One region of the Limnohabitans sp. Hippo4 genome, then DNA from elsewhere that is predicted to be linked to it. Evidence: predicted binding sites of a transcription regulator. Region 1 holds the regulator's gene; the other holds the start of a gene.
What was found. Region 1 encodes FNR, which switches genes on or off when oxygen is low (the NO sensors DNR and NnrR bind a similar motif). Its sites were predicted from a motif close to TTGATNNNNATCAA; they were not measured.
Positions count from the first base shown of each region.

Region 2: B9Z46_RS11760 (fatty acid desaturase) is a predicted target of FNR. The motif match lies at 2,047-2,060, and genes of this name have one in related genera.

Region 1 is NZ_NESE01000002.1:510,287-513,702, reverse strand. Features, by position in the region: gene B9Z46_RS07910 (sulfite exporter TauE/SafE family protein) at 1-117, opposite strand, end outside; gene hemN (oxygen-independent coproporphyrinogen III oxidase) at 124-1,506, opposite strand; gene fnr (fumarate/nitrate reduction transcriptional regulator Fnr) at 1,712-2,434, shown strand; gene B9Z46_RS07895 (hypothetical protein) at 2,451-2,756, opposite strand; gene B9Z46_RS07890 (nitrogen fixation protein FixH) at 2,774-3,055, opposite strand; gene ccoG (cytochrome c oxidase accessory protein CcoG) at 3,093-3,416, opposite strand, start outside.
Region 2 is NZ_NESE01000004.1:160,759-164,174, reverse strand. Features, by position in the region: gene B9Z46_RS11770 (tripartite tricarboxylate transporter substrate binding protein) at 1-409, opposite strand, end outside; gene B9Z46_RS11765 (MmgE/PrpD family protein) at 473-1,849, opposite strand; gene B9Z46_RS11760 (fatty acid desaturase) at 2,138-3,244, shown strand; gene B9Z46_RS11755 (phosphoglycerate kinase) at 3,349-3,416, opposite strand, start outside.

The DNA.
Region 1 (3,416 bases):
TTGATTCGCGCCTGCCACCTGCCCCATGCCTGCACAGGCAGCGCCGCACATGGCGACGCAATGTGGCCCACCGGCCAATCCCATGATCAAAGCCGTGAGGGCTAAGGAAGTCTGCATGCAGCGTTAGATGATTTTCGAAAAGCGAGTTCGGTTGCGGTCAGCTTGCAAATACTTGTCAAAGACCATGGCCACACCCCGAACAAAAAACCAGCCCATGGGTGTGACTTGCAATCCGCCATCCGACAACTCTACCAAACCTTGCGTCTGCAAGCTTTCAAGTTGGCTCAATTCACTGGCAAAGTATTTTTTGGCATCGATCAGCCAAGCTTCGTTGAAGGCATCGTACTGAACATGGCCCTGACACATGATAGCCATGATCCAGGCACGGCGGATCAGATCATCTCGCGACAAAGCCAAACCCTTGACGATGGGCAATTGGCCGTTGTCGAGCATGTCGACATACTCTTCCATGGTCTTTGCGTTTTGGCTGTAGGTACCGCCCATGCGGCCAATGGCCGATACGCCAAGGCCGATCAAATCGCAATCGGGCTGGGTACTGTAGCCTTGGAAGTTTCGGTGCAAACGGCCTTGGCGCTTGGCCACGGCCAAGGCATCGCTTGGCAAAGCAAAGTGGTCCATGCCTACATACACATACCCCGCATTCATGAGCGCATCCATGGACCGTGACAGCATGGCAATTTTGCTGGAAGCCACTGGCAATTCAGCGGCCAAAATTCGGCGCTGCGGTTTGAAACGCTCTGGCAAATGGGCATAGGCGTACAAGGCAATACGGTCCGGACGCAGCTCATTCACTTGCTTCAAAGTGCGGTCAAAAGATTCAGGCGTTTGCTTGGGCAATCCATAAATCAAATCGACATTGACCGACTCAAACCCCATCTTGCGTGCAGAGGCCACCAACGCAAAAACTTGGACTGCAGGTTGGATTCGGTGTACTGCTTTTTGCACCTCGGGGTCAAAGTCTTGAACGCCAAAGCTCAAGCGGTTAAAGCCCAATTCAAGCAGCAAAGCCAAGCGCTCGTCATTCACCGTGCGGGGATCGACTTCCACCGAATATTCGCCGCCTGCAACAAAGTTGAAACTGCGCTTGAGCACAGACATCAATTCGCGCAACTCATCATTGCTCAAAAAAGTGGGCGTGCCGCCACCCAGGTGCAACTGGCTGACCGACTGACCTATGCCAATGGACGAGGTGTACAGCTCAACTTCCTTGGCCAAATAGCGCAAGTAGGGTTCGGCTTTTTCGTGGTGCTTGGTGATGATTTTGTTGCAAGCACAGTAGTAGCAAAGCGACTCACAAAATGGAATGTGCACATAGATCGACAAAGGCCTGTTTTTTTGTCCCAGACCTTGATTGCGCAAATCCAGCGCCTGACGCAAATCCTGCTGGGAAAATGCTTCCACAAACCTGTCTGCTGTGGGGTAGGACGTATAGCGGGGGCCTGGCACGTCAAAGCGTGTCAGCAATTCAGGCGTCAAAAAGGACATGCGGAAGTTCCCAAGGCTGGCATATTTATAGGCTTTAGCTAATGTGCCTTTTCAAGGAGCGCCAAAACTTGACTTAAATCAAATTAAGCGTACTTGGGCCCCTTAAAAAAGTTTAATGAAAGCTTGAGATGCGTCAATCGCATCAAGTAGGTATAAGCTAAGGCCTTGACTTGTCGCAATGTCATTTTTCAGAACCGAGAACGCTATGAAACCAGAAATTATCAAAGTCGCATGTTCCAACTGCAACTTACGCGAACTCTGCATGCCAATGGGCCTGTCTGACAACGACCTTCAAAAGCTAGATGAGGTGGTGGCCACTCGCCGCAAAATCAAACGTGGCAGCACCTTGTTCAGCAATGGAGAAAAGTTCACCTCCCTGTATGCCATTCGCACAGGTTTTTTCAAAACTTGCTTGGCGTCCGAAGACGGCCGAGACCAAGTGACCGGCTTTCAAATGGCTGGCGAAATCATTGGCCTAGATGGCATCGTGAACGACCGTCACAGCTGCGATGTAGTGGCCTTAGAAGATGCCGAAGTTTGCGTCATGCCCTTTGATCGCATTGAAGAAATTTCCCGCGAGGTAACCGCCTTGCAACACCATGTCCACAAAATAATGAGCCGAGAAATCGTGCGCGAACATGGCGTCATGCTGTTGTTGGGCAGCATGCGTGCCGAGGAACGTTTGGCGGCCTTTTTGTTGAACTTGGTGCAGCGCTTGCACTCACGCGGTTTTTCACAGTCAGAATTGGTTCTGCGCATGACCCGCGAAGAAATTGGCAGTTACTTGGGTCTCAAACTTGAAACAGTCAGCCGCACTTTCTCCAAATTTGTCGAGGATGGCATTGTCGAAGTGAAACAACGCCACGTGAAAATTTTGGACACCGAGGCGCTACAGCGCATGGTGAATACGCAACCTCAATGCCATTGAGGCACAGTTCAAAGACTTAGCAGCAACCCTTGTCGCCCTCTGCACCTTGCGTGCAATTGGGGGGGCGTTTGTCCACCGGCACAGGACATCGATTGACCTCGAAGGGTGACATGGACAACAGCGTGGTGAGGCTACTCGACACCATGGCCAATGCCCAAAACACAAAAAATGACACGGTGTACACGCCTTGCCTTGACAGGGTCATTTGCTGACCGAACCAATGCATGTCCTCGGGGTCAAACATGCCAAACACCACCAACTCTAGCAAGCCTGCCACCAAAAAGGCGGGCCACACAATCCACATCAGTCTTTGAGCCAGCATGTTTGTCTCCAGTTTTGTTATTTTTTCGAGGCTGGAACGACGCCCGTTGCTGCGTGGTTTCGAGCTTGCAGCGCAGGGGCCATGGCAGCGTCTAATTTTTCTTGATTTTCAATGGCATTGCGTGGGTTCAGTGCCTCAGTTGGCAGGACCGGGTCGGGAATGGTGATCGCCAAGTAAAGCGTCGCAAAAGCCGCCACCACCACCACAGCTGGGCCAGCAATGATCATCCAGACCATGCCAAACGACCACCAAGGCTTGGCTTGGCTCACATTTGAATGCGTCAAAGTGTTTGTATTCATGAAGCGCTCGTTTCTTGATGTGTGAGTCGGATGAAGCTTATCGCGGAATTAAAAAGACAGACTTCTCTTCAAGCAGCGTATGGCCTGTTTCGTTGTCATCCGAAGCTTCAATGGTAAATCGCACAGGGTATGAACCAGGCACGGCGGAATCATAAGGAACTTGAAGTCGAACTGAAACCCAACGTGATTGGGTGGACTCCACCGTCAAATCTTCGGAGTCTGTGAGCACTTTCAGTTCATACATGCCCTCAGCCGTCACTTTGAAATGTTGGCGTTTTTCAGCGGCATTCATGATCTGCAAACGGTACACATTTTCAATGTTGCCGCCGCTGACGATCCGCGCCAATGTTGCCCTGTCGCG
Region 2 (3,416 bases), on a different contig from region 1:
GTGAATCGGCGCGCGTGAAAATAACCTCAGGGTCAATGAAGACGATCAGCATCGGGTCTAAGCCGTCATAGCCCACAGAAGGCTTAGACAACAGCGTGGTTTGAATGTAAGTGGGCGTTGTGCCATAAAACATCGAGCCATCTGTTGGCCCTTTGGCCACATGCGCCACCGCTTTGGCACCACTGCCGCCGCGAATGTTTTCTACCGCCAAATTTGTTTTCATGATGGGCGAGATGTACTTGGCCAAGTCACGCAAAAACACATCGGAGCCACCACCAGGGCTAGAGTGCGTCACCAAGGTCACTCGGTTGACGGGATAAGCCTGCGTGGTTTGTGCCACTGCACTGCTGAGGCCAACCATGACCATGCCCAATGCCAAGACGTTTTTCAAAACAAATTTGCGGTTCATGTGAGTCTCCGTTTGATGAAAAAATCCCGAGGTTTGCACCTTCGGGATGGGGGTTTTGCCAACTTACTGCGTCATGCTCTTGAGCAAGGCTTTCAAATCTTTTTGCGCCGCCAAGCTCATGCACAAGTTCCAAGCCTCTTCCGTTTTGGCGGCGCCCAAAATAGGCGTGCTTTGATCGACAAACTTGGCCTTGAGTTGCTCGTTGCTCATGGGCTTTTCCAAACTGCCAATGGCGCGCTCAATGTAGATGTGGTGCTTTTGGCCGTCGGTGGTTTCCAAGGTCACATCGACAGAAGCTTCGTGGATGCTGCGGTCCACAATCAATTCCACTTTGTCGCGCACGCCAATCACCAGCGGTGAGCGCACCACGTCGTCGGCGTACTCGTGTTCGCCGGCGCGGCCGTAGATCAATGCCACGGCGCATGAATGAAAGACACTGAACTTGGCCAACAAGCCATCGGTCGGTGTTTTCTTTCCCGTGAGTTCTTGCACCAAGGGGTGCGCCTTCAAAGTCACTTTGGCCACTTGTTCGGGCTTCAAGTTGTGCTTCTCACGCAATTGCACGCACGCGTCGATGGCGGGGTGAATCACGATGCCGCAAGCAAATGGCTTGTACGTGTTGAGTTCAATTTCCCAAGACTTGCCCAGGTTCTCCGTGACTTCTTTCCAATCGGTTTTGTCAGAGAACACTTGCATCAAACCGCGCGGTGCTTCCAAAGCGCGGGGTGATGCGGTGTAACCGTGCTTGGCCATCAAAGCAGACATCAGGCCCACTTTGGCTGCACCACCGGGGTGGAAAGGCTTGGTCATGGTGCCAAATTGTTCACGCAGGCCCACAGGTTGTGACGCGGCAATGCCCAAAGCCATTTGCGTTTGTTTGGCATTCAGGCCGAGCAAACGAGAGCAGGCAGCCGCACTGCCCAACATGCCGGTCGAACCCGTGATGTGCCAACCGCGGTCGTAGTGGTTGGGGTACACCGCATTGCCCACTCGGCAAGACACTTCCACACCAATCACCAAGGCGTCGATCAATTGACGGCCGGTAGAGCCCAAATGCTCACCCAAAGCCAAGATGGCAGAAGCCACAGGACCGGCGGGGTGAATGATGGTTTTCAGGTGCGTGTCATCAAAGTCAAAGGTGTGCGAGCTGATGCCATTGAGCAAAGCGGCATTGGCCATGTCAACGCGATCGCTGCGGCCCAAGACGGAGGCTTGCGCAGAAGGGGCCAACTCTTTCACGGCGCCCAAGGCGGCTTCAATGGTTTCATGGGTGCTTGGACCCACAGCACAGCCCGCCCAGTTGGCAAAGGTGCGGTGGGCTTGGGCTTCAACCGCGTCCGACCAGCCCTTGGAGGGGTGGTTGGCCACAAATTCGGCCAGCAGTTGGGTAATGGCGGGGGCGTTGGCGTCGGCAACGACGGTCGTATTGCGTGCAGTCATGTCAAAAAAGGGCTTTTCGCCTCAAATTAGGGAAATCAAATGGAGAGCTGATCATAGGTGAATCGAGAATTTTTCGCAGACTTGCTCACAGAGTACATAGCGAAAAGCGCCTAATGCGCACATTCTTGCTAGAGATTTCCTCACATTATTTGGCGCCTGAGCCTGGGTGTGGCTTGGGCCCGACGTTCAGTGACTCATTGACCCATGTCAGTCACAGGAAAAGTCTCTCGGTTTAGACTCGGGGTATTCGATTTGATGGCCAACCAGCACTGCTGCTGCGCCCTGTTTATGACTACACAAACCACACCTGAAAACGCCCCGATCCCTCTGGATCAAGAAATGCCGCACCGCAAAGTCATCCGCCAATGGCTGTTGCCTTTGTCTGAGCGCTCTACCTTGCGCGCGTTCGTGCTGTTGTTGATTGACACGGCTCTGTTTGTTGGGCTGATCGCAGGCACGGTTGCGCTTGAGTCTGTATGGCTTAAGTTGCTCTGCGGCTTGGCGGCTGGTTTTGTCATTGGCCGCCTCTTCATCATTGGCCATGACGCATGCCACCAAAGCCTCACGCCCCACCGCGAGTTGAACAAATGGATTGGCCGTTACGCATTCTTGTACTCGCTCACGCCCTACAGCTTGTGGGACACCGGTCACAACGTGGTGCACCACGGTTACACCAACTTGAAGGGCGTTGACTTTGTCTGGACGCCCCTCACAGCCGAAGAGTTTGCAGCACTCGGCCCCATAGATCGTTTGCTGCAATACCTTTATCGCAGTGGATGGGCGCCCGGTCTGTACTACCTGATTGAAATTTGGTGGAAGCGTGAATTTTTCCCCAACAAAACACACATGCCCACACGCCGTCCTATTTTCTTCAAGGACAGTTTGTTGGTCACCGTGTTTGGTGTCTTGTGGGTCGGTGTGATGGCCTATGCAGCAGGCGCCACAGGCCAGTCCGTCTGGCTCACATTGCTGATGGGCGTGCTGGTGCCTTTCTTGTTCTGGAACACCATGATTGGTTTTGTGGTCTATGTTCACCACACCCATGTGCGTGTGTCTTGGCACAACGAAAAATCGGCTTGGACCAAAGCACAACCCTTTGTGTCCACCACCGTGCACCTCACCTTCCCCATGAAAATTGGCAACATGGTTCACCACATCATGGAGCACACCGCGCACCACGTGGACATGAGCATTCCGCTTTACCGCTTGAAGCAAGCGCAAGCTAAGCTGGAAGAAATGCTGCCAGGTCGCATCATTGTTCAGCCCTTCTCTTGGAGCTGGTATTTCAAAACAGCCAAGGCCTGCAAGCTTTACGACTTCACACGTGAATGCTGGACTGACTTTCAAGGACAGATGACGAGCCCTGTTCGCGGCAATTTGCCCGCCAAAACTTAAAGCTGTCCGAGCATCTGCTCCAACCGCGCAAGCAAAAAGGCCGCTGACATCAGCGGCCTTTTTTGTGGTGCCGACCGCATTGCGCGGGCTGGGGCAAGCGGTGTTTACTGCGCGCGCTTCGTCAAAATTTCCAATGCTGGCAAAGTCTTGCCTTCCAGCATTTCCAAGAAAG